One region of the Sporosarcina sp. FSL W7-1283 genome, then DNA from elsewhere that is predicted to be linked to it. Evidence: riboswitches for the same ligand, from Rfam matches in the RefSeq annotation. Region 1 holds a riboswitch; each other region holds the start of a gene.

The links. Region 1 has a riboswitch for S-adenosylmethionine ahead of MKY93_RS14710 (methionine ABC transporter ATP-binding protein). Riboswitches for the same ligand answer to the same signal wherever they lie in the genome.
Region 2: it holds a riboswitch for S-adenosylmethionine, as region 1 does, so the genes downstream of both, MKY93_RS19145 (bifunctional homocysteine S-methyltransferase/methylenetetrahydrofolate reductase) here and MKY93_RS14710 (methionine ABC transporter ATP-binding protein) in region 1, are expected to answer to the same signal.
Region 3: it holds a riboswitch for S-adenosylmethionine, as region 1 does, so the genes downstream of both, metA (homoserine O-acetyltransferase MetA) here and MKY93_RS14710 (methionine ABC transporter ATP-binding protein) in region 1, are expected to answer to the same signal.

Annotation. Positions count from the first base shown of each region.
Region 1 is NZ_JBBOOL010000001.1:2,800,434-2,811,271, reverse strand. It holds gene MKY93_RS14745 (3-hydroxyacyl-CoA dehydrogenase/enoyl-CoA hydratase family protein) at 5-2,389, shown strand; gene MKY93_RS14740 (acetyl-CoA C-acetyltransferase) at 2,418-3,593, shown strand; gene MKY93_RS14735 (acyl-CoA dehydrogenase family protein) at 3,626-5,425, shown strand; gene MKY93_RS14730 (arsenate reductase family protein) at 5,788-6,147, shown strand; gene gcvH (glycine cleavage system protein GcvH) at 6,226-6,609, shown strand; gene MKY93_RS14720 (hypothetical protein) at 6,667-7,020, shown strand; gene MKY93_RS14715 (thioredoxin family protein) at 7,013-7,312, shown strand; SAM riboswitch class I at 7,364-7,469, shown strand; gene MKY93_RS14710 (methionine ABC transporter ATP-binding protein) at 7,748-8,773, shown strand; gene MKY93_RS14705 (methionine ABC transporter permease) at 8,766-9,434, shown strand; gene MKY93_RS14700 (MetQ/NlpA family ABC transporter substrate-binding protein) at 9,513-10,373, shown strand; gene MKY93_RS14695 (dicarboxylate/amino acid:cation symporter) at 10,513-10,838, shown strand, end outside.
Region 2 is NZ_JBBOOL010000001.1:3,640,997-3,651,834, reverse strand. It holds gene metH (methionine synthase) at 1-2,268, opposite strand, end outside; gene MKY93_RS19145 (bifunctional homocysteine S-methyltransferase/methylenetetrahydrofolate reductase) at 2,249-4,108, opposite strand; SAM riboswitch class I at 4,190-4,299, opposite strand; gene MKY93_RS19140 (hypothetical protein) at 4,464-4,661, shown strand; gene MKY93_RS19135 (biotin transporter BioY) at 4,928-5,530, shown strand; gene bioB (biotin synthase BioB) at 5,527-6,531, shown strand; gene MKY93_RS19125 (CtsR family transcriptional regulator) at 6,761-7,231, shown strand; gene MKY93_RS19120 (UvrB/UvrC motif-containing protein) at 7,279-7,794, shown strand; gene MKY93_RS19115 (protein arginine kinase) at 7,784-8,872, shown strand; gene MKY93_RS19110 (ATP-dependent Clp protease ATP-binding subunit) at 9,064-10,838, shown strand, end outside.
Region 3 is NZ_JBBOOL010000001.1:2,531,119-2,541,956, reverse strand. It holds gene MKY93_RS13110 (small multi-drug export protein) at 1-332, shown strand, start outside; gene serA (phosphoglycerate dehydrogenase) at 379-1,965, opposite strand; gene MKY93_RS13100 (thioredoxin family protein) at 2,586-2,897, shown strand; gene MKY93_RS13095 (AbrB/MazE/SpoVT family DNA-binding domain-containing protein) at 3,088-3,357, opposite strand; SAM riboswitch class I at 3,530-3,636, shown strand; gene metA (homoserine O-acetyltransferase MetA) at 3,730-4,638, shown strand; gene MKY93_RS13085 (DUF421 domain-containing protein) at 4,710-5,414, shown strand; gene MKY93_RS13080 (HAD family hydrolase) at 5,458-6,117, opposite strand; gene MKY93_RS13075 (spore coat protein) at 6,210-6,845, opposite strand; gene MKY93_RS13070 (LysM peptidoglycan-binding domain-containing protein) at 7,028-8,311, shown strand; gene MKY93_RS13065 (hypothetical protein) at 8,360-8,503, opposite strand; gene gdhA (NADP-specific glutamate dehydrogenase) at 8,885-10,267, shown strand; gene MKY93_RS13055 (YdcF family protein) at 10,565-10,838, shown strand, end outside.

The DNA of each region.
Region 1 (10,838 bases):
GCACGTGACTTATCAAATTAGAAAAGCGGCAGTTTTGGGATCTGGTGTTATGGGTTCTGGTATTGCAGCACATTTAGCCAATATTGGGATTCCTGTTCTTTTGCTGGATATCGTACCACCGAAATTGGGTGCCGATGACGAAGCGAAAGGTTTAACGTACGAAGATCCGAAATTCCGTAATAAGTTTGCAGCTACGGCATTGGACAAATTGTTGAAACAAAAACCAGCTCCTCTGACAACAAAGAGAAATCTATCATTAATTACTCCAGGGAACTTTGAGGACGACTTGGAACGACTGCAAGAAGTAGATTGGGTTATTGAAGTAGTCGTTGAAAACTTGGATATTAAAAAGAGTTTATATGAAAAGATCGAAAAAGTAAGAAAGCCAGGCACGATCATTTCTTCTAATACATCGGGGATTAGCATTGAAGCAATGGCAGAAGGACGTTCGGAAGATTTCCAAAAGCACTTCCTTGGTACACATTTCTTTAATCCACCAAGATACTTAAAATTACTAGAGATTATTCCAACGCAAACTACAGCGCCTGAAGTTGTAGATTTCATGACGACATTCGGTGAAAATCGTCTCGGTAAAGGCGTAGTTATTGCAAAAGACACTCCGAACTTCATTGGGAACCGCATTGGGACCTACGGTTTGCAAGTGACATTGCATGAAATGCTGGAACGCGGTTATTCGATCGGTGAGATTGATTCTGTTACGGGGGCATTGATTGGACGCCCGAAATCGGCAACATTCCGTACATTGGACGTAGTTGGACTAGACACATACGCGCATGTTGCGAAAAATGTCTATGATCAAACGACAGGTGAAGAACAACGAATTTTTGAACTGCCCGACGTTGTTACGAAAATGGTCGAAAATGGTTGGATCGGTGCAAAAGCGAAACAAGGTTTCTATGTAAAAGAGGGTCGCGAAATTTTAGAACTGGATCTCAAAACCTTCGAATATGTACCTACGCAGAAAATGAAAGCGTCTTCAATTGAAATGGCGAAACAGCAAAAAGGGCTTGCCAATAAAGTGAAGACATTGATCTACGCAAAAGACCGTGCAGGTGAAATTTTGTGGCACACATTGACACCTGCGATGCTGTATGCCGCTGAACTTCATGGTGAAATCGCAGACGACATTGTAGCGATTGATAATGCGATGAAGTGGGGCTTCGGCTGGTCACAAGGTCCATTTGAAATTTGGGATGCAATCGGTGTCCGTAAATCCGTAGAACTGTTGAAAGAACAGGGGAAAGAGATTCCTACTTTTGTTCAGTCATTACTAGACAAAGGCTATGAAACTTTCTATAAGGAAGAAGACGGAGATCTCTACTATTTCGATGGCGCAGAGTACACACCAGTTCAAATGAATGAAAAGGCGATTGACTTGAAGCGCTATAAAAAGAAACATGGTGTCATCAAGAAGAACTCAGGCGCTAGCTTGATAGACTTGGGGGACGGGGTGGCATTGTTAGAGTTTCACTCCCAATCCAATGCAATCGGACTGGATATCATTCAGATGATCAACTTCGCGGTGGATGAAGTGGAGAAGAGCTACAAGGGACTTGTTATCGGAAATCAGGGGAAAAACTTCTGTGTCGGTGCAAACCTCGGGATGATTTTGATGGAAGCACAAGATGACAATATCTTTGAACTCGATTTCGTTATTCGTTCATTCCAGAACGCAATGATGAAAATTAAATACAGCGGTAAGCCGGTCGTGGCAGCGCCTTTCCAAATGACGCTAGGCGGCGGTGCAGAAGTTTGTTTACCAGCAGCTCATATCCAAGCTTCTATGGAAACATATATGGGGCTTGTGGAAGTCGGAGTCGGTTTGATTCCTGGCGGCGGCGGAAACGTCAACCTATATCAGAAGCATCTGAAAGGGTTGCCGAATGGTGTGCCAATTGATTACCAAAATATTGCCAATAAAGTATTTGAATCCATTGCGATGGCGAAAGTTTCAACGTCTGCTGATGAAGCGCGTGAAAACAACTTCTTGGACTTTGCGGACGGAGTGAGCGTCAATGCGGATCATCAGATTTACGATGCCAAGCAAGCGGCACTTTCATTGTATGAGGCAGGCTATGTGCCACCGAAAAAGACGCAAGTTCCCGTCACGGGCGACTCAGGCTACGCGACATTGCTGTTAGCTGCGGAAGGAATGTATCTATCGGGTTTCATTAGCGACCATGACTTGAAGATTGCCAAGAAGCTGGCATATGTTATTTCGGGCGGCAAGGTTCCATTCGGTACGCGTGTGGATGAGCAGTATTTATTGGATCTCGAGCGCGAAGCATTTTTGAGTTTGGTGGCAGAGCCGAAATCACAGCAGCGTATGCAGCATATGCTTGTGAAGGGCAAACCGTTACGTAACTGATGAGGAAGAGGATAAAGGAGGAAACAGAATGCGCGAAGCAGTAATTGTAGCCGGTGCTCGAACACCGATTGGTAAAGCTGGAAGAGGTTCTTTGGCAACTGTCCGTCCGGATGATCTCGGGGCGTTGACGATAAAGGAAACATTGAAGCGTGCAGGAGGATACGACGGGCCGATTGATGACTTGATCATGGGCTGTGCGATGCCTGAAGCAGAACAAGGAATGAACATAGCGCGTAATATCGGCGCACTTGCAGGGTTGCCAGATACGACACCTGCTGTGACGGTTAACCGTTTCTGTTCATCAGGCCTGCAGTCGATCGCTTATGCAGCGGAACGAATTATGCTTGGTCATTCGGAAGCGATTCTCGCAGGCGGCGTAGAGTCGATGAGTATGGTACCGATGATGGGCAATACGATTCGCCCGAACTTCAAATTAGCAGAAGAAGCGCCGGAGTATTATATGGGAATGGGCCACACAGCGGAACAAGTGGCGCAGAAATACGGTATTTCACGTGAAGATCAAGATGCGTTCGCAGTGGAATCACATAAGCGTGCAGAAGCAGCGATTAAAGAGGGCAAGTTTGTCGATGAAATTGTACCAGTCGAAGTGGTCAAACGTTTTGTTGATGCTGAAGGGAATTATCAGGAAAAGAACGTATTGTTCGAAATGGACGAAGGGGTACGTCCAGGAACGACAACGGAAGTACTAGGCAAGTTGCGTCCAGCATTTAATGCGAAAGGTTCTGTTACAGCGGGGAATGCTTCTCAGACATCTGACGGAGCAGCGACTGTCCTGTTAATGGATTCCGAAGTTGCGGAGCAGCGCGGATTGAAACCGCTAGCAAAATTCCGTTCATTTGCGGTAGGCGGTGTCCCACCTGAAATCATGGGAATCGGGCCGATTGAAGCGGTTCCGAAAGCATTGAAGATTGCGGGTCTGTCTGTTGAAGATATCGATCTTTGGGAATTGAATGAAGCATTCGCATCCCAATCACTCGCGGTCATTCGCCATCTTGGGCTCGATACGAACAAAGTGAATGTCAATGGGGGAGCTATCGCTACGGGTCACCCGCTAGGTGCAACGGGCACGGTGTTGACTTTGAAATTAATCAATGAATTGAAGCGTCAAGGCAAACAGTACGGTGTCGTCACGATGTGTATCGGTGGCGGAATGGGTGCTGCAGGGGTATTTGAAGTTTTATAAACAAAAAAATGGGAGAAACAGGGGGAATATATATGACAAAAGCTATGGAGGGAATTAATATGACAGAATTCGTTAAAGGTGGAGCGTTTTTAACAGAGGACCTGAGTGCAGAACGCGTATTTACACCGGAAGATTTTACAGATGAGCAAAAGATGATTGCAAAGACAACGGAAGAGTACGTTAAAAATGATGTAGCTCCTTTAATTGATAATCTGGAAAATCACGAGTTCGAACATTCTGTGAAACTATTGAAAAAAGCCGGAGACCTTGGACTGCTTGCAGCGGACATCCCAGAAGAGTACGAAGGGTTAGGTTTGGATAAGATTTCATCTGCATTGATCGCTGAAAAAATGTCATTAGCAGGAGGTTTCTCTATCACACACGGCGCTCACGTAGGAATCGGTACATTGCCAATCGTTTTATTCGGTAATGAAGAGCAAAAAAAGAAGTACTTACCAAACTCTGCAACTGGTGCTAAGATTTCCGCATACGCCTTAACAGAGCCAAGCTCAGGATCGGATGCCCTTGGAGCGAAAACAACTGCAAAATTAAACGCAGCGGGTACGCACTACGTCTTAAACGGTGAGAAACAATGGATCACGAACTCTGCATTTGCTGACGTATTCGTTGTATACGCTAAAGTGGATGGCGACAAATTCACAGCATTCATCGTAGAGAAGGAATTCCCAGGTGTTTCAGTAGGTCCGGAAGAGAAAAAAATGGGTATCAAATCATCTTCAACTCGTACGCTAATTTTGGAAGATGCAGAAGTGCCTGTAGAGAACTTGCTGGGTGAAATTGGCAGAGGTCATATTATTGCATTCAACATCTTGAACATTGGTCGTTATAAATTGGGAGTAGGAACAATCGGAGGTTCGAAACGTTCCCTTCAGTTGGCTATTGAGTATGCGAACCAACGTAAACAGTTCAACACACCAATTTCTTCATTTAACTTGACGAAAGAGAAGTTTGGTACGATGGCTTCTATGCTTTATGCAACAGAAAGCTTGATCTACCGTACAGTAGGTTACTTTGAAGAGCGCAATGCTGCAATGAGCCTGGAAGAGCAAAAGGACGGTAAAGCAGTGGCGGCTTCGATTGCAGAGTATGCGATTGAATGTTCCATCAACAAAGTCGTTGGTTCTGAAGTACTTGATTATATCGTGGATGAGGCAGTTCAGCTGCACGGCGGCTACGGCTTCATGCAGGAATATGAAGTAGAACGTATTTACCGCGACTCCCGTATTAACCGTATTTTTGAAGGAACAAATGAAATCAACCGGATGATCGTACCGGGTACGTTCATTAAGAAAGCAATGAAAGGCGAATTGCCATTATTGCAACAAGCACAAGGACTGCAAGAAGAGCTGCTCATGATGATGCCTGAAGAAGTGGGCGACGAAGCGTTGGCTCAAGAGAAAATGCTTGTGAAAAATGCGAAGAAAATCGGTATTTTAGTGGCAGGACTTGCAGCGCAGCGCTTTGGCACAAAGCTTGAGCAAGAGCAGGAAATCCTTGTGAACATCGCGGACATTGCGAATGATCTCTTCGGGATGGAATCTGCCCTGTTACGGACGGAGAAAGCGATTAATAAAAACGGTGAAGAAAAAGAAAACCAAAAATTACTTTACACACAAATCTTCTGTCAGGAAGCGTTCGCACGCATCGAAGCAGCAGCGAAGGAGACACTACTTGCAGCTGTGGAAGGCGACAACCAACGTATGATGCTGTCTGCATTACGTAAGCTGACACGTAATAATCCGTATAACTTGATTGCGAAGAAACGTGAAGCTGCTGAGAGATTAATCGAGGCAGAGAAGTATATCGTTTGATAGTTGAACGATGAAAGAGCCCTGTCCGGAAATGATCTTCCGGGCAGCTTTTTCAATTTATCGCCGAAATAGTTTTCCGACGATCATAAACGAATCGCAGGCGCTCATAAATTCTGGCTGTCTATCATACAAAGTGTTCGGCCGCTCATACACAGCCTTCATGCGCTCATAACATCACTGAACTTGATCATAAAGCTAATCAAAGCGCTCATAGAGTGATTAAATCCAGGGTAGATCAAACTCTGTTCTCTGCTCAACGCCTCCTGTCAGTTCATGATTTATCGGAAAACCTTTTTGCAATGGGCGAGGACCAAGCAATTCAAACATCTTTTTGCTATACTGACCAAAAAGGGGGCACAAAAATGACAGTTACATATTATGGCTATCCGAAATGCGGAACGTGCCGCAAAGCAAAGAAATGGTTGGAGAATGAAGAGATTTCATTTGAAGAAGTAAATATTGCTGAACAACCGCCAAGTGAAGAGGAACTGCGAATGATGATCGCAAACTCCGGATTGGAATTGAAAAAGTTCTTCAATACGAGTGGCATGAAGTACCGAGAGCTTCAATTGAAGGATAAACTGCCTAACATGACAGACGATGAAAAGGTTGTTTTACTCGCTTCAGATGGCATGTTGCTCAAGCGTCCGATTGTTACAGATGGCCAGCGAGTGACGGTAGGTTTTAATGAAGCAATATTCGCAGAAACATGGCAAGGATGAACATAGAATCTTGTCTTTCATACGGATCTATGGCAAACTAAATAGAGATAAACTATTACAAATGTTGGGGGTTAAGACATGAGCACACCAAAAGATTTGCGTTATTCAGAAGAGCACGAATGGGTAAAAGAAGAAGACGGTAAATACCGTATCGGGATCACACATTTCGCACAGTCTGAACTAGGGGATATCGTATTCGTTGAGCTTCCGCAAGTTGGCGATGAAGTGAAATCAGACGAGCCTTTCGGTAGTGTTGAATCAGTGAAAACTGTTTCTGAATTGTATGCTCCATTGACTGGTAAAGTCGTAGCAGTAAATGAAGAGCTGGAAGATAGCCCCGAGCTTGTAAACGAGTCTCCGTATGAAGGCGCTTGGATGATCGTTGTTGAAGTTGCTGACAAAGCTGAGCTTGATGAATTAATGACAGCTGAACAGTATGAAAAAATGACAGCTGGGGAATAAAAAGTAAAAGCGCTGGGAACATTCCAGCGCTTTTTTACACTATGAGGAGGAACGTGGATGAATCCGAAAGTACTTATTGTGGAAGGCAGTACCGACCGCAACCGGCTAAGACCAATGCTTGCGGAGCCGGTAGATATCATTTGTACAAACGGCACGATCAGTTCCTATCATATTGAAGAACTTCTGGCGCCATACGAAGAGCAGGAACTTTTCATCTTTGTGGATGCGGATGTTTCAGGTGATACGATCCGCAAGTTGTTCAAGCAGCTCTATCCAGAAGCAAAACACTTATATACAGATCGACTGTACCGGGAAGTGGCGACAACGCCGATCAAAGTGTTAGCGGGCATTTTAGTCGCAGCTAATTTCAAGATACATTCCAACTATTTGGCAGGTGGGGCATATGGATAATTGGACGATTGAAGATTGGGAACGCGAACAGGCGGCGGAGCAATTGGCCGCTTTTTATTTATTTACTCCGATGTGCGGGACGTGTGCAGTTGCATCTAAAATGCTGACGGTGATTGAAACACTGCGTCCGGAGCTGACAATTGGTAAAGCAGATTTAAACTACGTCGTGCAATTAGCGGAAGACTATAAGATAGAAAGTGTACCTTGCTTGCTTATTCATCGCTCCGGGCAACCGATGGAAAAGATTTATGCATTTCATTCCGTTCCTTATTTACTGGAAAAGCTGAGTTGACAATGGAAACGGAAGTATGGTATAAGTAGTACAATCAATTGAATATCAAGACTCTTATAAAGAGTGGTGGAGGGAAGTGCCCTATGAAGCCCGGCAACCGTCACATATGTGAAATGGTGCCAAGTCACTCAAAGCGAATTGCTTTGACAGATGAGAGAATGGAAACGTACATAACGATTCATACGTTCTGCCTTTCTGCTTATCTGCAGAAGGGTTTTTTTATGATCAAAAGCGGAAAGCGCCGTTAAGCCTCGGCAGGCACTGGAGGGCTTTACGACAAGGTGAGTTCTTTGCACCTTTTCGTAAAGACTGAAGTGACCCGAGAGGCTGGCGATTGCAGCTGGATGTGATCAAAAGCGGAAAGCGCCGTTAAGCCTCGACAGGCGTTGACGGACGGAAACGAGTATAATGGATTTATTGAAGGTGGTGCAGGAAATGATTCAACTAACAAACGTTCAAAAGACATTCCAATTGAGCGGTTCAGAAATTGTAGCAGTGGATGATGTAACATTCACGATTAAAGAAGGAGAAATTTTCGGCATCATTGGTTATAGTGGTGCCGGGAAAAGTACATTGATCCGGTTGTTGAATGGTTTGGAACAACCGACTTCAGGAAGCATTGTGATCAATGGGCAAGAAATGACGACGCTGAAGGGCGCGAAAATGCGAAATGCGCGTCAGAAGATCAGTATGATATTCCAGCACTTCAACTTGCTGTGGTCAAGAACTGTTGAAGAAAATATTGCGTTCCCTTTGGAAATTGCAGGCGTGAAGAAACCAGAACGTCAGCGCAAAGTGAAGGAACTGATTGATCTGGTCGGTTTGACAGGACGGGAGAAGGCGTATCCCGCGCAATTATCCGGTGGACAGAAGCAGCGTGTCGGTATTGCACGAGCGCTTGCTAATGACCCTGAAGTGTTGCTTTGTGACGAAGCGACTTCTGCACTGGATCCTGAAACGACCAACGCGATTTTGGATCTGTTGACGAATATCAATGAACGTCTCGGTTTGACGATCGTCTTGATTACACATGAAATGCACGTTATTCGTAAGATTTGCCATCGTGTAGCGGTCATGGAAGCAGGGAAAGTCGTAGAAATCGGCAGTGTCCTGGATGTCTTCCAATCCCCGCAAGCGGATATTACGAAGCGTTTTATATCTCAGGTGACGGATACAGGAGACACGGACGCAGCGGTGGCACATCTTCAACAAGAGACACCTCTTGGAAAACTCGTGAAATTGGCGTTTATCGGGGAACGTACGGAACAGCCGGTGCTTGCAGAGTTGATTCGAAAGTTTCCGGTCGATGTCAATATTGTTCAAGGAAATATCTCGACAACGCGTGACGGCGCATACGGTACACTCGTCTTGCAGCTTGTAGGTGACGTGGCGGTCATTGATGAAGCCATCGCCTACTTACATGCCAATGAAGTAAAGACGGAGGTGCTGGCAAATGATTGAACAGTGGTTTCCAAATGTTAATTGGGAGAAAATGTGGACGGCTACTGGAGAAACGCTGTACATGTCAGCGTACTCTACCTTATTTACATTTGTGCTCGGCATCGGTCTTGGTCTGCTGTTGTTCCTGACAAGTCCGGGACAGTTGTGGGCGAATAAAATTACGAATGTCATCACAGGTGCTTTCGTTAATATCTTCCGTTCCGTGCCATTTATCATTTTAATTATTCTATTGCTTCCGTTAACCAATTTATTGATCGGAACGATGCGCGGTCCTGATGCTGCGCTGCCGGCTTTGATTATTGGAGCTGCACCGTTTTACGGACGGATGGTACTTATCGCGTTACAGGAAATCGATAAGGGAGTCATTGAAGCCGCACGTTCGATGGGTGCGCGTACTTCTACGATCATCTTCAAAGTTCTGTTGCCTGAATCGATGCCCGCGCTCGTGTCAGGAATTACGGTTACTTCCATTGCACTTGTTGGCTATACTGCGATGGCAGGAGTAATCGGTGCGGGTGGACTCGGGACACTTGCTTATTTGGAAGGTTTCCAGCGTAATCGAGGAGACGTGACGTTGATGGCAACAATCTTAGTGCTCGTCATAGTATTTGTCATCCAATTTATCGGTGACTTCATCGTGAATCGTTTGGACAAGAGGTAAAGGGATTGCCGGAGGCTTCCTTTTTGGGAGCCCCTGTTAACCATATAAAATTTATAATGGAAAGGGAGAAATGTGAATATGAAGAAGTTTTTATTCGGTCTATTCGCGGCAGCTTTAGTTTTAGCACTTGCAGCATGCGGAACAAAAGACGATAACAAGACAGGCGGCAATGCAGCAGATGGGGATGCTGATAAAGAAAAAGAAGAGAAAACGACGTTAGTAGTCGGTGCATCCAATACGCCGCATGCTGTGATCCTAGAAAAAGCAAAGCCTCTTTTAGAGGAAAAAGGCTATGAACTGAATATTGAAAGCTATACAGATTATGTACTTCCAAATAAAGATTTGGAGGAAGGAGTACTGGATGCAAACTACTTCCAGCACATTCCATACTTAGAAGGTCAAATTGCTGACTTCAATTATGATTTCGTCAATGCAGGTGCAATTCATATTGAGCCGATTGGAGTCTACTCTAAAAAGTACAAGACTCTGGAAGAACTTCCTGACGGTGCAACCATTCTGATCAGTAACTCTGTAGCGGATCATGGTCGTGTACTTGCAATGCTTGAAGAAAAAGGTTTGATCAAGCTGGCTGAAGACGTAGAAAAAGTTAAAGCTGAAGTGGAAGATATCGTTGAAAATCCTAAAAATCTAAACTTCGATGCAAACTATGAAGCAGCTTTAATGCCTCAGCTTTATAATAATGATGAAGGTGATGCTTTGTTGATCAACTCAAACTTTGCGATCGACGCTGGCTTGAATCCATTAGAAGATGCGATTGCTTTGGAAGATAAAGAATCTCCATACGTCAATATTGTTGCAACGAGAAATGGCGATGAAAACAGCGATGCGATTAAAGCGCTGATCGAAGTACTGACATCCCAAGAAATTCAAGACTTTATTTTGGAAGAATGGAAAGGCTCAGTTGTTCCTGTGAAGTAAGGTTGTGAAAGCCGATAGCGAGTGTAGCTATCGGCTTTTTTTGTACAAAAAAAACAAACAAACTCTTCTTTATTGATTCGAATTGTGGTAAAGTTATTTTGTTTCAGTAATACAGATGTGTATTTGAGGAGGACGTATTGTGAAGTTTAAATTAGGGCTCATATGGCGAATTTTGATTGCCATAGTGCTGGCGATCGGGCTCGGCTTGTTGCTGCCTGCGATTCATGAAGGGTTTGCGCATTGGTTCGTTCGTCTGGCGGCCACGTTTAATATGTTATTTGGTGGGTTTTTGAACTTTATCGTACCATTAATTATTATTGCGTTCATTGCACCAAGTATCGCGAAGCTCGGGAAAGGTTCTGGGAAATTATTGGGCTTATCCGCAGCGTTTGCATATGGATCTACGATTATCGCAGGTCTGCTAGCTTATTTTACAGCTACGGCACTCTTGCCGAATTTCATTCA
Region 2 (10,838 bases), 840 kb from region 1:
GATCAATGCCGCTGGGGTAACTTTGATCCCAATATCAATAACTTTAAAGCCGTTATTGCTTAGAATAATATCTACAAGGTTTTTCCCGATATCATGTACATCGCCTTTGACGGTAGCTAAGATAATTTTACCCTTCCCGCTGTCGTCTTCTTTCTTCTCCATAAATTGTTCGAGATAGGAAACGGAAGCTTTCATGACCTCAGCACTTTGTAATACTTCCGCTACGATAAGTTGATTGTCATTGAACAGGCGCCCGACTTCTGCCATCCCTTTCATCAATGGACCATTGATAATATCCAGTGGTGCATCGTATGTTTGGAGGGCAGCCTCTAAGTCAGGAATTAAGCCTTCCTTCGTTCCTTCCACTACATAGTAGGCAAGACGTTCGGGAACAGTTTTCGGGATATCGTCTTCAGTTTTTTCTTTTTTCTTATCTCGATAAAAATCTGCAAAATCCGCTAATGTCTCATCTGTTGTCGTAAATAGCAAATCATTAGCTAGTTTGATTTCTGCTTCTGGGATGGAAGCATAGCGTTCTAATTTTTCTGTATTGACGATGGCGTAATCCAAGCCAGCTTGCGTGCAGTGATATAAATACACTGCATTCAGCACTTCACGACCAACAGGGGGCAAGCCGAATGAAACGTTACTGACACCTAGCGTGGTCAGCGTACGCGGTAACTTTTCCTTAATCAAACGAATGCCTTCAATTGTCTCAACAGCTGAACCGATATACTGCTCATCTCCTGTACCGACAGGGAATACAAGCGGATCGAAAATAATATCTTCGGGTGCAATTCCCCATTTATTTACGAGCAGATCATAGGAACGCAAGGCGATTTCCAGTTTGCGTTCTCTCGTAACAGCCATTCCGATTTCATCAATGGTACCAACCACCACTGCCGCGCCATATTTTTTCACGAGAGGCAAAACTGCGTCAAATCGTTCTTCGCCGTCCTCCAAGTTGATCGAGTTGATAATCGCTTTTCCTTGGGAATACTTTAATGCTTCCGCGATGACATTTTCGTCCGTTGAGTCAATTACTAGAGGGACTTTAACCTTTTTTACGACTTCTTTCATAAAACGCGTCATATCGATCAGTTCATCACGATCTGGATTCGCCAGACAAATATCGAGTACGTGCGCACCGCGTTTTACTTGTGCACGTGCAATTTCAGACGCTTCTTCAAACTTCTCTTCTATAATTAGCTTCTTAAACTTCCGTGAGCCGATAACGTTTGTACGCTCCCCAATTAATAAAGGACGCAATGTGTCATCATATAGCAAAGGTTCAATACCTGAAACGGCATGACCAGGTTCTATTTCAGGCATTTGACGAGGTGCTTTGTCTTTTACAGCTTCTCGAATTGCTCGAATGTGCTCAGGTGTCGTACCACAACAGCCGCCGACCATGTTCAACCAGCCTTTTTCTGCAAATCCTTCCAGCTTCTTCGATAGGGATTCTGGAGACTCATGATAATGACCTTCTTCATCTGGCAATCCGGCATTCGGATAGCATGTCACATAGCTAGTTGCCAGGTCAGATAACGAACGTAAGTGATCCGTCATGAATTCTGGTCCAGTCGCACAGTTTAGGCCGACAGATAGGGGATTGACGTGTCCAATGGAAATGTAAAATGCTTCGATACTTTGACCTGCAAGTGTTGTACCCATCGGTTCGATTGTACCGGAAATCATGATTGGTACTTCGCGTCCTAGCTCTTCAAAGGCCTTTTTAATACCAATCGTGCCGGCTTTGACGTTTAGCATATCCTGACTAGTTTCCATGAGGATTAAATCGCTGCCAGCTTCAACCAATGCTTTCGCCTGCACGTAAAAATCATTAGAAAGTTCATCGAATGTAATGCCGCCTGTGACAGAAAGAGTCTTAGTCGTCGGTCCGATCGCCCCTGCGACAAAACGCGGCCACTCCGCAGTGGAATACTTTGCTGCACTTGCCTTTGCAATTTCGACAGCTTTAGTATTGATTTCATGTGCACGATGTCCTAGTGCAAATTCATTCAGAACAAGGGGAGTGCCGCCAAATGTGTTGGTACAAATGATGTCGGCTCCTGCCTCTAGGTACTCATCATGAATCTTCTCCAAGATATCAGGTCGTAAAACGTTTAAATATTCATTACAGCCGTCGTAATCTTCGCCTCCAAAATCTTCTGTTGAGAGGTCCTCCGCCTGCAGCATCGTCCCCATCGCGCCATCAATGATAAGGATTCGTTTGTCTAGTTGTTCTTCAATAGGATGTCTCTGCATGTGATAATTCGCTCTCCTTCTGCTTATCTATTTGTTTAATGTAGTCATGTAGCTCAAGTGTCATGTCGTAACGGAGGAATGGTGTGATCAAATACAGTCCGTTAAAGTATTGCGCTGCTGTATCGATCAGCTCCTTTGCGATCTGAATTCCTGTTTCAGTGGCTTTTGCTCGGTCGTCGCCACAGGCGCGCATCCGTTCAAGCACTTCGTCAGATAGTTTAATGCCAGGCACTTCATGATGCAGAAACTCTGCGTTGCGAATATTTGTCAAAGGCATAATACCTATGAAGATAGGTGTATCTAGATGTTTTGTAGCCTCATAGACGTCAATAATCTTTTCTTTTGTATAGACAGGTTGCGTTATGAAATAATCTGCACCTGCTTCAATCTTTTTCTCCAATCGCTGAACAGCCCGGTCCAATACTCGGACATTCGGATTGAACGCAGCTGAAACTGAGAAGTTTGCTTTTTTACGTAATGGTTTACCGGAGAATGAAATCCCTTCATTCAACTGTTTGATTAACTGCAGCAGTTCCATACTCGATACATCGTAGACGCTTGTTGCGCCAGGGAAATCACCAACTTTCGTCGGATCACCTGTTACAGCCAGAATATCGTGGATGCCTAACGCGTCAAGCCCCATTAGATGAGATTGTAACCCGATCAAGTTGTGATCTCGACACGTTAAGTGGACAAGAGGGCGGATATTGTGCTGCATTTTAATGATGGAACCCATTGCCATATTGCTGATCCGAGGGGATGCCAATGAGTTATCCGCCATCGTTACGGCATCAACACCTGCATCGTAAAGTAAATTGGCACCTTTAATATAATCTTCTGTCTCTAAATGCCGTGGTGTGTCCAATTCCACAATGACCGTACGTTCTGTTTTGGCTTTCTCGTGGAGCGGTTGATGTTTTACCGGGCCGGCTTCCTGAATAACGATTGGCTTTGTTGGTTCTACTACTTTCTTGGTGATAGGAGACAATCCCGCTAATCGAGTTTTCGCTGCTTTAATATGTTTAGGAGTAGTTCCGCAACACCCGCCAATTAACCGTACACCTTGATCACGCAGCAATACTGCAGCTCGCCCGAAGTACTCAGCTTCAGATTCATAGACAATGCGGCCATCTTCCACATCCAGTAAAGATGCATTCGGATAAGCGGATAAAAATGCATTTTCCGGCAGTTTCACATTTTCAAAAGCTTGGATTGTATGGTAAGGCCCTAAGCGGCAGTTTACACCGACTATACTTGCACCTAGTGATTCCAGTTGATGCAACGCGTCATTCAATGAAAGTCCGTTTTGCAAAACTCCAGGATCGTGCATGGAGACTTGCGCAATTAGCGGAACATCTGTGATTTGACGAAGTGTTGAAACGACGGATGATAATTCTTCGAAATCATAATACGTTTCGAGTAACAGTCCGTCTGGATCTCCAGTCAATAATGCGTTGGCCTGTTCAAGGACTACTTGCTTTACTTCATCGAGCGATGCATCACTTTTGCGAATTCCACGCAAACCGCCGATGGTACCAAGCACAAATTGACCACCTGGTGCAGCAGCCCGCTTTGCAATTTGGATTGCTGCTTTATTGAATTCCGTAACACGGTTTTCCAATCCATAACGAGCCAATTTCACTGCATTGGCACTGTATGTATTGGTCTGAATAATATCAGCTCCCGCCTCGATATAGTCGTGGTGGATTTTCTCTATAATTTCAGGTTTCTCTATATTTAATTCCTCATAGCAATAATCGATCCCATATGAATACAAAATAGTTCCCATTGCCCCATCTGCTGTCAGGACATTTGTTTGAAGTTTCTCCAGTAATGACATCATCAAATCCCCCTTTGTTTTCTCTAATCAAAAAAAGCCTTCAAGTAAATAGAAGGCTTTGTAATCGCAATGACCAGTTCCCTCTCATCTTTCAGTGTGCCATTTCGGCATACTGCTGGAAGTAGCACCTTGCCCATCGGCTGGTTGCTGAAGCGTCTTTGGGCCAGTCCCTCTGCTTCTCTTGATAAGATATGATTCTTATTAAATTATTTCGATAATTCTAACCATATCATAGCGGCTTTGTAGGTAATCGTCAAGTGAATGTTTGATGAAGTTCTTGAAGACCGGAGTGCGCATAGAGAAATTTACTGAAACATGGTAAAATTAAAGGAGTAACTTGAAAAGGTGAGGAATCATGCAGTTTTTTAAATACTCCATTCCGATAGCGGCACTTGTCGGCACGCTTGCCTGGATTATGTTGGAGAATAATTATGAAGAAGTACCGTGGGATTCGCGTGTTTGGATTACCTTTGGCGCCGCTGCATTAAGTGGTGTACTTGCTTTTTTTCTTTTCAGGAAAGAAAAAGAAGACAAAGTCGATAAAAAGAAATAGGAGCTGCCCGAGAAGTCATGTTCATCTGACTTCCCGGGTAGTTCTTTTTTTGCAGAGAAAGCATTTTGTTCATTCTAAGAAATTGCCAGCAGGGGTAGATGTGGGTCTTGTCTGTTTCTTTCTGCCTTATTGGATAAGAAAAGGGTGTCATTCCTTACATATAAGATGTTCCATAAATTATTAGTTAACTTAAATTAAAAACGAGTTGACAATTAATGAGTCAACCATTACTATTTTTATAGTAACTCAAAATAGAAAGAGGTGTCATGATGACGACAGCTTCGGAAGGACGTCCGCAAAGTAAATTCAGTACATTGTCAATTGTATATAGTGGAATGTTTGCTGCTTTAATGATGATTGGGGCTAATATCACTTCTTTCATACCATTTTTAGTAGTCGGGGGAGTACCTATTACATTGCAGACATTTTTCGCTGTTTTGTCAGGATTGTTATTGGGTAGCCGTCTTGGTGCATTGTCGATGACTGTCTATATGATGGTCGGCCTTGCAGGGGCTCCTGTATTTGCTAAGTTTCAAGGTGGATTTGGCCAAATCTTAAGCCCGACATTTGGTTTTATCGTTACTTTCATCTTGATTGCTTATGTAGCAGGTAAAATCGTGGAGCGTAAGAATACACTGCCATCTTATATTATTGCATCACTTGTTGCGACAGCAATCAACTATTTATTGGGTACGAACTGGATGTATGTCGCCTATAAAGTTTGGGCTGCGGCGCCAGAGGTGTTTACGTACAAAATTGCATGGCTTTGGATGATTCCTCCATTACCGAAGGATATTGTGCTAGCCGTACTGGCGGGAATATTCGCATTTAGAATTTCAAAACATTTGAAAGTGAGGCATTCATTTTGACGAACTATCAAAGGCTGGCTGACCAAGTTTTGAAAGGTCACGTATTAACAAATGAGGAAGCGCTTTCAATATTAAATAGTCCGGATGAAGATTTGCTGTTGCTGCTTCATGCGACGTACTCGATCCGATCCCATTACTATGGAAACAAAGTAAAACTTAATATGATCATCAATACGAAGTCGGGGTTGTGCCCGGAAAACTGTGGCTACTGTGCCCAGTCGATTGTGTCAAAAGCACCGGTTGAAAAGTATGCAATGATGAAATCAGAAGAAATATTACAAGGTGCAGAGCGAGCTGCTGCAAATAAAGCGGGCACTTATTGTATCGTGGCAAGTGGACGAGGACCTCGGGCTAGTGAGCTTGAAATCGTTATTGATTCCGTCAAGAAAATTAAAGAGAAACATAAAGGAATGACCGTTTGTGCATGTTTAGGCATTCTGAAGCCAGAACAAGCCGCACGCTTGAAAGAAGCAGGTGTAGACCGATACAATCACAACTTGAACACCTCTGCCGAACACCATGAAAGCATCACTACATCGCACACATACGATGATCGTGTAAACACAGTAGGACATGTAAAGGAAGCGGGAATATCTCCTTGCTCTGGCGTAATAGTCGGAATGCGTGAAACAAAAGAGGATGTCATTTCCATGGCACACAGCCTGCGGATACTCGATGCAGACTCCATTCCAGTCAACTTCCTGCACGCCGTGGATGGGACGCCGCTAGAAGGGACCTCTGAACTGGATCCGCGCTATTGCTTGAAGGTACTTAGCCTATTTCGTTTCATCAATCCAACAAAAGAAATACGAATTTCGGGTGGACGCGAAGTGAACCTTCGCAGCCTTCAACCACTTGGCTTATATGCTGCAAACTCTATCTTCATCGGTGACTATTTGACAACATCGGGTCAGGAAAACGACAAAGACCAACAAATGTTAGAAGATATGGGCTTTGAAGTGGACTTGGAACCATTGAAGAAAGAACCTATGACTATATAAGAGAGATCTAACCGCGCAGACAGCTTGCGTGGTTTTTTTCGTTCAATGAAAAACATGAAAAGATCTTGAATAATCCTCCATGTAGAGAGACAGCCTAACGCAAGACATGCAAAAAAATCAAACATACATATTAAAACAAATCAATTGCATCTCACGCATTTTCTGCGATACAATCAAGTCAAAGATAGTCAAAGTCAACTAAGAGAACGAGCAGAAACGAGGTGACGAGATGCGGAACATTTCTGACATTATTGAAGGGTATTTGAAGTCCATTATCGAAAAGGAAGACAGTGCCTCTGTTGAAATCAAACGGAATGAAGTCGCCGAGAAATTCCAATGTGTTCCTTCGCAGATCAACTACGTAATCAAAACTCGCTTCACAGTCGAGAGAGGCTACGCAGTAGAGTCAAAACGCGGAGGCGGTGGATACATTCGGATTTATCGGGTGCAGACGAATTCACGGAAGGACTTGCTCGAGCAAGCGCTGGGAAGTTTGGAAGCGGGAGCATCCTCTACGATGGCTGAAGATGTAATTATTCGTTTGATTGAAGAAGAAGTGATTACAGAGCGTGAAGCCAAACTTATGTTAGCTGCGGTAGGTCGAGCCACACTGCGCTATATGCTTCCTGAACGAGATGCATTGCGTTCGCGAATACTCCGCGCCATGTTAGTCACATTGATTTATGAAGAAGTAGAATGAGGTGATGATAAATGCTTTGTGAAAACTGCAAAGAACGTCCGGCCACTGTGGTTTTTAAACAAGAGACAATGAATGGCACGACAGAGCGGCATTTATGTGATAAATGTGCGTTTTACTCCCAGACATTTTCATTCAGCCCTGATCAAGAGCCGTTGTCCATTCAACAATTTCTGGCACATTGGCTTGGAGGTTCAGAATTATTACAAGGTCAAAAGTCGAATGAGACTTTGCCTGATGGCCCCAAATGTCCGAGTTGCGGACTGACTTTTCATAGGTTTTTAGACATTGGGAAATTTGGATGTGCGACGTGCTACGATACTTTCCGCGAGCAGCTGCCACGAGTGTTTGCTAAATTGCATAACGGCAATACAAATCATGGTGGTAAGGTACCAGTCTCCTTCAATGAACGGTTTGCTTTGAAAAAACAATTAGAGGACATCCGCACAAAAATGAAGGAAGCGGTAGAAGCTGAGCGTTTTGAAGAAGCTGCCGTATTACGAGATGAAGCCAATACAGTAAAAAAGCAATTGGCCGATGGAGGTGACGATCAACATGTCATTTGAAAAATTCATCAAACAAGAGCTGACAGGCTGGATGGTGGCAAAGGGAGAACATTCGGATATCGTCCTATCTACAAGAATCAGATTAGCACGCAACCTGCAAAGTTACCTATTCCCTATTTGTGCTTCTGAAGAAGACGCTAAACGTGTCAATGAAGCAGTTGACCAAGCGGTGGCTACTATGGAAGAGCATCATTTTGCGGGCACGTCGATGTCAGACCTATCACCTCTTGAGAGACAAATATTAGTTGAGAAACATTTGGTAAGCCCACAGTTAATCGACCCAGATAAATACGGTTCGGTCCTGCTTTCAGAAGATGAAACAATCAGTATTATGGTGAATGAAGAAGACCATATACGTATCCAATGTATTTATCCTGGCTTTCAAATCGATACTGCCTATGAGCAGGCGAATCAAGTAGACAGCGAGATAGAACGAAACTTGGATTATGCTTTTGATGAGACGTTTGGCTATTTGACTAGTTGTCCATCCAACACAGGAACCGGTATGCGGGCATCTGTCATGATGCATTTACCGGCTCTCACCATCACCAAGCAAATTGAACGGATTATTCCTGCAATATCACGTCTTGGGATGGTGGTGCGCGGTAGCTACGGAGAAGGCAGTGAAGCCCTTGGAAATATTTATCAGATATCCAATCAAACAACACTTGGCAAGTCTGAAGAAGAAATATTGAAGGATCTGGACAATATATCAAAGCGTTTGATTGCACACGAGAAAAAGTCCCGTGAAATATTATTAGCGAAATCACAGGTCCATTTGGAAAATCGGCTTTACCGTTCGCTTGGTACGATTACTCATGCCCGTATACTACCTTCCGCAGAAGCAGCCAGATGTTTGTCCGATGTCCGTTTGGGTATTGATTTAGGTATCATAGAAAATTTAGACATGGCAATTTTAAATGAATTAATGATTTTCATGCAGCCAGGTTTCCTTCAGCAATATGCGGGTACAGAATTAACATCAGACCAACGCGACGTATTTCGTGCAAAATTATTCCGTGATCGCTTAGGAATTGAATGTACGCAAGCTCCAGGAAACAATTCTGAAAAGTCCTGAGCATACTTTTTGCAAGATCGTCAATTTGGATTTATAGTTAATCAAAGATAGTCAAAGTCAGTATTGAGGTTTAAATTACGGCTTTTTATGAAATGATATGAATAGGTATAGAGTGAAGGATTAAAGCAATGAGGATTCAACTGGCATAACATAGAATAGGTTCTATTTATGAAGAAAAGAGGGGAATGGATATGATGTTTAATCGATTTACACAACGTGCGCAAAAAGTTTTGCAACTGGCTCAAGAAGAGGCAATACGCTTAAAACACGAATCAATTGGTACAGAGCATATTTTACTTGGATTGATCCGAGAAGGCGGTGGAATCGCAGCGAAAGCGCTGGACGCCATTAGTGTCAATGCGGATACGATTGAACGGGAAGTAGAGGCTCTTGTAGGCGTGGGCTCGAAAGATGTAGGACCGATCGTTCATTATACACCGCGTGCAAAACGCGTCATCGAGCTTTCGGTTGATGAATCCCGTAAGCTGGGTCATTCCTATATTGGTACAGAACATATTTTATTAGCATTAATCCGAGAAGGAGAAGGCGTAGCGGCTCGCGTCCTGAACAATGCGGGCGTCAGCTTAAACAAAGCTCGCCAGCAAGTTCTTCAGTTACTCGGCAATGATGAAAGTTCAGTTGGCAGTACTTCAAACAACGCTACTGCCGCTACACCGACATTGGATAGTTTAGCTAGAGATTTAACAGAGATTGCACGTGAAGGCACTTTGGATCCAGTTATTGGACGAAGCAAAGAGATTACGCGTGTAATTGAAGTGCTGGCTCGTCGTACCAAAAACAATCCAGTCTTGATTGGGGAGCCTGGTGTTGGTAAAACTGCAATCGCAGAAGGGTTGGCACAGCAAGTAGTCAACAATGAAGTACCTGAAATCTTACGTGACAAACGTGTTATGACGCTCGATATGGGTACAGTTGTTGCGGGCACGAAATATCGTGGTGAATTTGAAGACCGCATGAAAAAAGTGATGGAAGAGATTCGTCAGGCAGGAAACATCATTCTGTTCATCGATGAATTGCATACATTGATTGGCGCGGGCGGAGCGGAAGGTGCGATCGATGCATCTAATATCTTAAAACCTTCTCTCGCTCGAGGAGAATTACAATGTATCGGCGCTACTACATTAGATGAATATCGTAAATACATTGAAAAAGATGCAGCACTTGAACGTCGATTCCAGCCGATCCAAGTAGATGAACCAACGGTGGAAGAGACTATCCAAATCATTAGAGGACTTCGTGATCGCTATGAAGCGCATCACCGAGTGAAGATAACGGATGAAGCAGTAGAAGCAGCTGCGAAAATGTCTGATCGCTATATTTCCGATCGTTTCTTACCGGACAAAGCGATTGATTTGATGGATGAGGCAGGATCTAAAGTTCGTCTTCGTTCGTATACGACTCCTCCAAACTTGAAGGAATTAGAAGTGAAGCTAGAAGCGATCCGTTCTGAAAAGAATGCGGCTGTTCAGAGCCAAGAGTTTGAAAAAGCGGCTTCTTACCGTGATACAGAGCAGAAGATGAAGGAAGAATTAGAAACAACAAAAGCAGCATGGAAAGAAAAACAAGGAAAAACAGAGTCTGAAGTAACTGTCGATGATATCGCTGCAGTTGTAGCGATGTGGACGGGAGTCCCAGTGGATAAGATTGCGGAAACCGAATCAGCTAAATTACTCAAAATGGAAGAAATCCTACATGAGCGCGTGATTGGTCAAAATGAAGCAGTCTTAGCGATTTCACGAGCAATCCGCCGTGCGCGTGCCGGATTGAAAGATCCGAAACGTCCTATCGGTTCATTTATCTTCCTAGGTCCAACAGGTGTTGGTAAAACAGAGTTGGCTCGTGCGCTGGCAGAAGTGATGTTCGGTGATGAGGATGCTATGATTCGTATCGATATGTCCGAGTATATGGAGAAACATGCAACGTCTCGTCTTGTAGGTTCACCTCC
Region 3 (10,838 bases), 270 kb from region 1:
CATTTATAGGCAATATGGCGACTATCCTTCTGTTGATTCTCGGATTTCAGCAAATCAATGACTGGATCGAACGAAGAAATAAGAAAAAAGGAAGAGTTAATTCAAAACGATTGCAACGTGGTGAAAAAATCATGAATACATATGGATTACCCGTATTAACAATTGCAGGTCCCATTCTGATCGGTACACATATCGCTGCGTTTATCGGTTTAGTGTTCGGTGCCAATAAAGTGAAGACAGCCGTTTGGTCTGCGATCAGTATCGCGTTCTGGTGTCTCGTTTTCGGTATATTGACTGCTATGGGCTTTGATTTTTTTGTCACACGGACGTGAAAAAACCAGCTGACATTTCAAAATGTCAGCTGGTTTTCCTGTGTTTTTATAGATCAATAGCTTTTGCATCATGGATATTTTGAACTTCTTTGACGCGTGCAACAGAAGCAGACTCAACGTGATGATCGACTGTTAACATCATGATCGCGTCTCCACCTTCAGCAGAACGTCCCACTTGCATCGCTGCAATATTAATATTTTCTTCCGCAAGCAATGTACCTACACGTCCGATTGCGCCTGGTTGGTCTTTATGGCGAATGAACAACAAGTGACCTTGTGGAATTGCGTCAACTACATAATCATCAACTTTCACAATACGTGGCCCGAGACCATTTAGAAGGGTACCGGCTACTTTGCGGATGCCTTTTGCCGTAACAACTTCCACTGTGATCAAGTTCATGAAACCTCTAGCTGTCGTCGTTTTTTGTTCATTTATTTTGATGCCGTAACGATCAGCCAACAGTCTTGCATTTACATCATTGACTGTTTCGCCAAGATTGCGCTTCAACAAACCTTTCACTGTATTACGAGTCAATGCACGCACGTCGTAATTCGCCAATTCACCTGCATATTGGATGTTGATTTCGTCGATGACTGTGTTTTGGATTTGTGATAAGAACATACCCAGTTTTTCAGTAAGGTCAAAGAATGGCTCGATTTTCGCTAAAACATCACGAGAAACGGATGGTAAATTCACTGGGTTGCGGACAGATCCGATTGTCAAGAAGTTGACGACGTCTCGGCTTACGTCTACAGCAACAGATTCTTGTGCTTCAATTGTGCTCGCACCTAAGTGAGGGGTAGCAATTACTTCAGGCAAAGTCAGTAACTTATGATCTAGGAATGGTTCCTCCTCGAATACATCTAGTGCCGCACCTGCTACTTTTCCGGCGACAATCGCATCGTATAATGCATCTTCGTCAATAATTCCACCACGGGCACAGTTGATGATCTGTACACCGTCTTTCATTTTTTCGAATGCTTCCTTATTGATCATTCTGCGAGTTTCTTTCAGCAATGGTGTATGTACTGTAATGAAATCAGCAGCTGCTAATACTTCATCTACCGTACCAATTTCAATACCCAATTTCTTTGCGATTTCTTCAGTTAGGAATGGATCGTACGCGATGACATTCATACGTTGACCTTTCGCACGTCTGGCAACTTCTGCACCAATACGGCCAAGTCCGATAATCCCTAATGTTTTGTCTTTTAGCTCTACACCGAGAAATGATTTTCTGTCCCATTTATTGTTCTTCAGTGAATTGAATGCTTGTGGAATTTTACGAGCCATCGCCATCATCATAGCTACCGTGTGCTCAGCAGCTGAATTTGTATTTCCATCAGGAGCATTGACGACGATAATCCCTTTTTCTGTAGCTGCGTCCAAATCGATATTGTCGACACCTACACCTGCACGTCCAATAATTTTCAATTGATCAGCAGAATCTAGCAATTCTTTCGTAACAGTTGTCTGACTACGTACTAGAAGAGCATCAAAACCTTTGATCCGATCCTTCAGTTGGTCAGGTGTCAAATCTGTATCGATCACAATTTCAAAACCTTCTGCTTGTCGTAATGGAAAAATACCGTCCTCGCTAAGTGGGTCACTAATAAGTACTTTAAAAGCCATAATAATCATTCTCTCCTTCAGTAGTTTTTATTGTTGTAAAGTTTTCAAAATGAATTTTATAGAGTTGATCCCATATGTACGTTCTATGCTTACCTCCTTTTAGGAAAAATAAAAAAGCCTTCCATCCCTTACATACGTAAGGGGCGAAAAGCTCAATAAACTAACGCGGTACCACCCTTGTTTTGCTGCAAAAGCAGCCTTCATTCAGCATGCGTAACGTGCATGTGACGGATTGGCCTACTGAACTATTCAGCCAAGCAATTCGGAAGTGCCGCCATCCCAAGAATTTACTGACTCTCACCAATTCATCAGCTCTCTAGAAAATTCTTTTACAGGAAGGTATGTCTTCGTCAAAATTGTTTTGCGTGTATTAAATTTGAACTAATCATAACACGTCAAAAGTAATTGTCAATTACTTTTCGGAAAAAAATGAAAAACTAATAAAGGCGAACGTAAATTATTGAATGATTTGTGAACGTTCGTGTTTGAGAGATAAAAGCGGATTATAAGTAACTTTTACTATGGAGTATTAGGAAATACCATAAGTCGTGAGAAGAGAAGATATATGCCAATCAATGTTATAGTAGTGCCATACTATTCAAGTAAAGGGGTAATGTAAGATGAAAAACTTAGAGTCCTTCGAGCGATTCGAACAATTGAAGCAAGAAGAGCGAGTGATTTTCTTGTTTTCTGCAGATTGGTGTCCTGATTGCAGAGTGATCGAGCCGTTTTTACCAACACTGGAAACGGAATTTTCCGAGTACCAATTTATTTATGTCGACCGAGATGAGTTTATTGACTTGTGCACTCAGCTCGATATATTTGGCATCCCAAGCTTTATCGCATTCAGTGAAGGCAAGGAAACAGGCCGTTTTGTCAGTAAGAATCGCAAGACGAAAGAGGAGATTGAAGAGTTTATCAATAGTTTGTGAGCAGAGGGTGAGTGGGTATAAGAACCGTTGATCCAGGTTCCGGGAGGATGGCTTTCCGCGGGGAGCCAATCTCCGGGCTACAAACTTATATTCACTTGTTCCGCTTTTCACTCTGAAGTCAACCAAATTTTATTACTTTGATGTATGCTAACAAGCCAACGATCCGAGGAGATGGTTGGCTTGTTATTATTTAAACATAATCCTGTAATTGTTCGAGAAGGATTTTCGCGCCTTGAGGACTTATGAATAATCCGTTTGATAGTTCTTTGTTTTCGTTCGTTACTTCACCAGTAATGAAGCATGCCTTATTCACTTGATACTTTCTCAAAATGATTCGATCTTCTTCTGCGAAAATTTCAATGGGATCGCCTTTATCTAATTGCAAAGATTTGCGTAGTTCTTTCGGAATAACTATTCTGCCAAGATGGTCTACTTTGCGAACAATGCCTAAAGATCTCATGAGTTCCTCCTTTAAAAAGTAGTTGGTAGTTCCTATTATACACAAATATTTCCGGTCTACAATTTACGAGATTGGAATGAGCAGAACTATTTGAAAATTTGACTATACAATTAGTTTATTAATGTTATAATAGTCAGTAAATCATTTTCGTGAAATGATATTAACTAAATACTACTTATCAAGAGAAGCTGAGGGATTTGGCCTGATGAAGCTTCAGCAACCTCTGTGTAAACAGGAAGGTGCTACCTCCAACAAGATTGTTGTCTTGAGAGATAAGAACTGTGGTCCTAAACCTTCATTTTCTTATCTACAGGAAAAGAGGTTTTTTATTTTGTAAAAACAGGCCGAATGAATAGCCAAGGGGGAAGAAATATGCCGATTAATATACCGAAACAATTACCTGCAGGTGAGTTACTGAAGAAAGAAAAAATCTTCATCATGGATGAAGATCGGGCGACGGAGCAAGATATTCGGCCGCTGAACATTTTGATTCTGAATTTAATGCCTGAAAAAGAAAAAACAGAACTTCAATTATTACGATTACTTGGTAATACGCCTTTGCAAGTAAACGTGACGTTTTTAAATACGGCGACCTATGTTTCCAAAAATGTCAGTCAAACTCATTTGGAAACGTTTTATACAACATTCGAACACGTGAAAGAGCGCAAGTTTGACGGCATGATTATTACAGGAGCACCTATTGAACATATGCAATTTGAAGACGTAGTGTACTGGAAGGAATTAGAGAAAATCATGGAGTGGACAAAAACCAATGTGACCTCTGTCTTGCATATTTGTTGGGGCGCGCAAGCCGCACTTTATCATCATTACGGCATTGATAAGTTTGAGTTGCCGAAGAAATGTTTTGGGATTTTTTCTCACGATATCACGGACCAAACAGTCAATTTGGCAAGAGGATTTAACGATGTATTTGTTGCTCCTCACTCACGTCACACGGCTGTTTCCATAGAAGAAATTGAGAAGCATCCGGATTTGACACTGCTATCTGTATCGGATGATGCGGGTGCATTCATTGTGATTTCTAATGATGAAAAAAACATAATGGTGACAGGACATTTAGAGTATGATGCACATACATTGGCTGAAGAATACGGGCGAGATGTCCAAAAGGGATTGGATATTGATGTACCTGAAAATTATTTCCCGAATGATGATCCGACGAGAGAACCAATGAATACTTGGCGTTCACATACACATTTGTTATTCTCGAACTGGTTGAACTACTATGTCTATCAAGCAACGCCATACGTTTGGGATTGAAATAAGCTTATGAAAGTATAGTTTCCCGCATTTCACACATACTCCACTCAATGGAGGTGTGCGTTGTGAATATGGATGAGTTTTTGGAGCTGTCTTTTTGGGAAATGACTTTGCGGACTGTTATTTCCTTTATCGTCCTTCTGATCCTGGCCCGGTTCATGGGAAAAAAACAAATATCTCAATTGACTTTCTTCCATTACGTGACAGGTATCACGATCGGTTCGATTGCCGCCAATTTGGCAGGGGAGTCCGAGACGCCGTTCTTAAATGGGTTATATGGTATGATCCTATGGGCAGTATTGACGATACTTGCCAATTATTTAACGTTTAAATCAAAAAAACTACGTGTCCTGCTGGATGATAAGCCAATCATCGTAATTCAGGATGGAAAGATTGTGGAAGGCTCGTTAAGTAAGCTGCGTTTGAATTTCAATGAATTGAATATGATGCTTCGGGAACAAGCCGTTTTTTCCATGAAAGATGTCAATTATGCGATTTTCGAAACGAATGGAAACTTGAGCATAATGCTTAAGCCGGGCGAAGAGAAGGCGACGAAAAAAGATGTCAAAGTGGCTTCTCCTAAACCTAAATATATTCCGACCGAAATTATTACCGACGGAAAAGTACAAGAGGAAAATATGCGTGAATTGAAGCTGACTGATGTATGGTTGAAACAACAACTGGAACTGCAAGGCATCGGAAAGCCGGAGCATGTGCTGTATGCAGAAATTCAAACCGATGGAAACTTATATGTTAATACATTGAAGAATGCTTGAAGCTTGAAGCCCTGAAGCCGAATTCAGGGCTTTTCAGCTTTCATCATAAAATGTCCCAATTTCGTTGGTTTGCTATGGCTGCAAGTTTCGGATCGGGTCTGACGGCTACAGGATTGCCGACTTGCTCTAACACAGGCAAGTCGGAGATGCTATCTCCGTAAGCAAAGCTGTTCTCCCAATCAATCGATTTACCTTGAAGTGCTTTTTCGATTTGTTCGTTTTTACGCTCTCCTTGGATATGTAGAAATGGTTGGTCCATCGTAATCTGTTCGCCGCATGAAGGGATTTCAGTACCGATAATACGATCGAATGACAAATGGCTCGTGACTGCAGTCAAAAAGGGAGTATAAGCACCAGAAACTAACAATACATGATGACCTTCTGCTTGATGTCGAGCTAATCTGTTGACGACATCTTCATTGAAATCGTTTAACATTTCTTCATGCATATTTTCGAAGTATTGTTCTAGTTGTGCAGTTGTTAAAGATTCAAGAGCCTTCAAATACAGCTTCATGGATCGTTCTTTCATTTCGGTTTCAGGCAGTAATTTTAGTTTGTAACAGATATATAAAGGTAAAATCGATCTGTAGAATTTTCCGTAATAACGCTGGTAACTCGGGTGTTTCTTCAATTGCTCCATAAGCAATTTAAAGGTTTCTTTCGTATACAACGTGCCGTCAAAGTCAAAAATGGCAACTTTCATAAATACACCCCTTCATTTGTCTGTATTCTTACAGTATACAAATACAATGAGGGAGAAAGCAAAAAAGCAGACAAAAGTCTGCTTTTAGCTGGTTATTGAAGGTTTTTTGGCATGCTGGGTTGTCCTTGCGAGGGGGCAAATGAGTTGAGTAGGATGTTCATGTCCTGAGTATTCAACTGAGGGACTTGATAATAGTGATGTTTATTTTGATAAATCGACAATTCATACGCCATTTCTATACAGTTGGGTATGGAGTCTGCAAGCACACGACGAACGACTGGATTACACGTCTCCAAAGCAGCAGCTGCTTTCCCAGTGGCCCCTTTTTTTGCAGAACCGAGCAAAAAGCCGGAGATGATTTCATCAGATATTTCGTTTGTCGATTGAATTGGTTTTGAAGGCGCCTTTTCCTTCATGCCATAGACAAAATCACTGCCAACTTTCATTTGATAACTCTGCGTAGGGTGTGATGGGTCTTTTCCTGTTTTGAAACATTCAACCGTAATATTGTATTCATCAAGCATAAAACGGTACTGTCGGTCCAGAATATCTAAGAGTTCTGGATCTTTTACGTGCGGACGAAGAATCATGGATTGATTCAATGCACCAACTGCAGTGTTCAATACTTCGTGAACGTCAAAAAGTTCATGGCCGCCATGATTCATAGAGGGGGGGACTGCTCCGTCGTGCATGTGTTGAGATGTTTCGAATTGATTAGTCAAATACATATCCTCCTTTAATAGTCATTTACATCAACGGTAGTATGAGGAGGTTTCGTGAAATTATGCATTTGGAATACGAAGTATGGTCTATGGACTACTCGAAGATTTACGGACTTCGGAAAACAAGCATATTTCCATTGACTCCACCATATCTTGGTTAGAGAACATGAGAAAGGTAGTGGAGTCACATGCAGATTCATGTAGTGAAACCTGGTGAGAGTCTTTTTATAATTGGAAACATCTATGGTGTTCCCTATGAACAAATTGCACAAGCGAACGAATTGGAAGATGCCTCGCAGTTAGCGATTGGACAAGCGTTAGTCATACCGATTGTTGGAACATATTATTGGGTTCGGCCTGGAGACAGTCTTTATAGGATTGCGCAGACTCATGGTCTATCAGTCGAACGGCTCGCACAGATTAATAATATTAATCCGGCGGGCATTTTGCAGGTAGGTCAGCGTCTTTACATTCCTGAACCGCCTAAGACGCCGATCGACTCTCTATTATACGTGGAGCCCCGCAATCCGGTAAGCCAACAGATGATCACGGAAGTCAGACAACGCGTCGGACAGCTTACATATTTGGCAATGTTCAGCTATGAAGTCCAACGTGATGGCTCACTTAAAGAACCACCCCTTGATGACATTCCGACCATCGCCCAAAATGCAGGTGCATTAAATATGATGGTGTTGACCAACTTAGAAAACTATGGATTCAGCGCTGATCTGGCCCACGCCCTATTTACCGATCAGGCCGCGCAAAATCGGATGATTCAAAATGCAATTGAGACGGCAAACAGGATAGGCTATAAAGATATTCATTTTGACTTTGAATTATTATTCCCGGAAGATCGTGAATTATATAATCAATTATTGCGCAATGCACGCGATCAAATCCATAAGGCAGGATTAACAATTTCGACGGCTCTTGCTCCGAAAGCAGGAGAAGTGACGACGGGTATATATGGAGCCCATGATTATAAAGCACATGGCGAAATCTGTGATTTTGTTGTCTTGATGACGTATGAATGGGGATATACGTATAGCGCTCCGCAAGCTGTCAGTCCAATTGGTCCTGTCAGGAGAGTCGTTGAATATGCAGTGAGCCAAATTCCACGCGATAAGATTTTCTTGGGACAAAATTTATATGGCTATGATTGGTCCGCCCCATTCGGGCAAGCTGATAGTAAGCCGGCTGTGGCCTTGAGTCCAAGAATGGCAACAAATTTAGCCATCAATGAAAAAGTCTCAATTGAATACGATGCGGTAGCTCAAGCTCCTCACTTTACGTACTATGACCAACAAGGAACTGAACATGAAGTGTGGTTTGAAGACGCAAGAAGCATCAATGCGAAATTTGATTTGCTGAAAGAATTTAGGTTGCGTGGGATTATGTACTGGAAGCTTGGCTTGGCTTTCCCGCAGAATTGGTTGCTGTTGGAAGATCGGTTTACCATTCGCAAAAGGTGAAAAAATGAGCCTTCCCTAAACTCAGGAAAGGCTCATTTACGTGATCGTCTATTCGTTAGTAATCAACTTCATCGCATTTTGGAAAACATCCATATCCGGATTTACGAGTAAAGCAGGTAGGAAAGCAAAAGTCATGATAAGGAGCAGATTGGCTCCTAAAATGGAGCGTATTGGATTGTTTTTCTTTGTCATGGTGCTTCGCCTCTTTCTTTTCGTATTGGTTCTCCCGCTCATGCGAATGCTCTTAAACTAACCGCTTCACATTGATTGTTTGAATAGATTAATAATACACTATATTCAGTCAACTGTAAATGAAGAAGTTAGTTCTAATACATAAAATTGACACAAAAGTAAAAGCATTCTGCTTAAATTACAAATAATTCTTGTATCTTGCTTTGATTTCAGTAATAATATTGGAATACAAAGAAATATTTCGAACAATTGAAATTCAATTCATTAGAAATTCAATTTATTCAGTAGAACTCGTCCTTTATGGATAACTTCTACTGAGTAAAGTGAGCGACTACTCAGTCGATGTATTTCGAATAACACCAGGGAAAGGGATGGGCGCAAATGACAAAGATAGATGAAATCCAATTTAATAATCGTAAACGAGCAAACGATTATGTTCATGAAGTATATGAATTAGTAAAGAAAAGGAATCCTGACGAAAAGGAATTTCTGCAGGCGACAAGAGAAATCTTTGATTCCCTCCGTCCTGTCTTTGCTAAGCATCCCGAATTTATTTCAAATGGTATTCTTGAGCGGATCACAGAACCTGAACGAATCATTTCATTCCGCGTAGCTTGGGAAGACGATCAGGGGAAAGTGCATGTGAATAGAGGATTCCGTGTACAATTTAACAGTGATCTGGGACCTTATAAAGGCGGATTACGTTTTCACCCGTCAGTAAATACTAGTATTATGAAGTTTTTGGCTTTCGAGCAGATTTTTAAAAATGCGTTAACTGGTCAGCCGATTGGGGCAGGTAAAGGTGGTTCTGATTTTGACCCTAAAGGCAAGTCGGATCGTGAAATCATGCGTTTTACTCAAAGTTTCATGACGGAATTAAGCAGGCATATTGGTCCTGATATTGACGTGCCGGCAGGGGATATCGGCGTTGGGAAACGTGAAATAGGTTATTTATTCGGTCAATATAATCGAATTAAAGGCGGCTATGAAGCTGGCATCCTGACAGGGAAAAATCCGGATCATGGCGGAAGTCTGGGACGTAAAGAAGCTACTGGATATGGGACAGTTTATTTCGTTGATGAAATGCTTAAAGAGAATGGACTTACATTGGATGGAAAGACGATGGTCGTATCAGGTTCAGGGAACGTGTCCACGTATGCTATGGAAAAAGCAATGCAGCTTGGTGCAAACGTCGTAGCATGTAGTGATTCTGATGGCTATATCTATGATAAAGATGGAATTGATCTAGATTTGGTTAAAGAGTTGAAGGAATTTGGCAATAAACGAATTTGGGAATATACGAAAGAACGTCCTGAAGCAGAATATCATGCAGATTGCAGCGCGATTTGGTCAATACCTTGTGATATCGCTCTACCATGTGCGACACAAAATGAGATTGATGAAATTGCAGCACATATGCTGATCGCGAATGGTGTGAAGGCGGTTGGGGAAGGCGCGAATATGCCTTGTACAATCGAAGCCATCGAGATATTCCAAGAGCACAATGTTTTATTTGCTCCGGCAAAAGCCGCCAATGCAGGCGGTGTAGCAGTTTCTGCGATGGAAATGTCACAGAACAGCCAACGCTTATCTTGGTCGGCAGAACAAGTGGATGAACATTTGAAAGAAGTTATGCAAAATATCTATAACGATTGTAAAAAGGCAGCAGATGAATTCGGCAAGCCTGGTAATCTAGTGATGGGTGCAAATATTGCTGGTTTCCTAAGAGTAGCCGGCGCAATGGTAGCGCACGGAATTCGATAATGTAGTAGAGACAGACACAGGGATTTGGTCCTTGTGTCTGTTCTGATTTATAAGGGGTGAAACCATATCTATCATTGAATAGATAGGTATGTTGAATTAAAGTTTTAACATAAGTTTGTTCAGATATGGATACTCAGTTGATTGGAGTGGAAGAAAGCGTCCGTATAGAACGGAAATCAACATGTTATACGTTTTACTTCAAATGTAAGTTATTAATTTCAGTTTATATAGGTATTGAATAGTTGGAACTCTTCTTCAGTTGATTCCGTCTAACTGTTGAAGAAGAGGGGCGAGTGAATGAAAAAGCTTATAGGTATAGTAATAGTTGCAGCGTTGTTACTTGCGGGGCTGATGATGTTTTGGTTGATACCAGCAGAAAGGATGAAAGAAGCGCAACAGCATACAGCAGATGGTTCGTATAAATATGCGGTGGTTCTTGGAGCGAAAGTGAATGGAGAAGAGCCATCTTTATCGCTGCGTTATCGTTTAGAGGCAGCAACGGAGTATGCAAAACGTTTTCCGCACGTTCAATTGGTATTGTCGGGCGGACAAGGTAAAGATGAGGCATTAA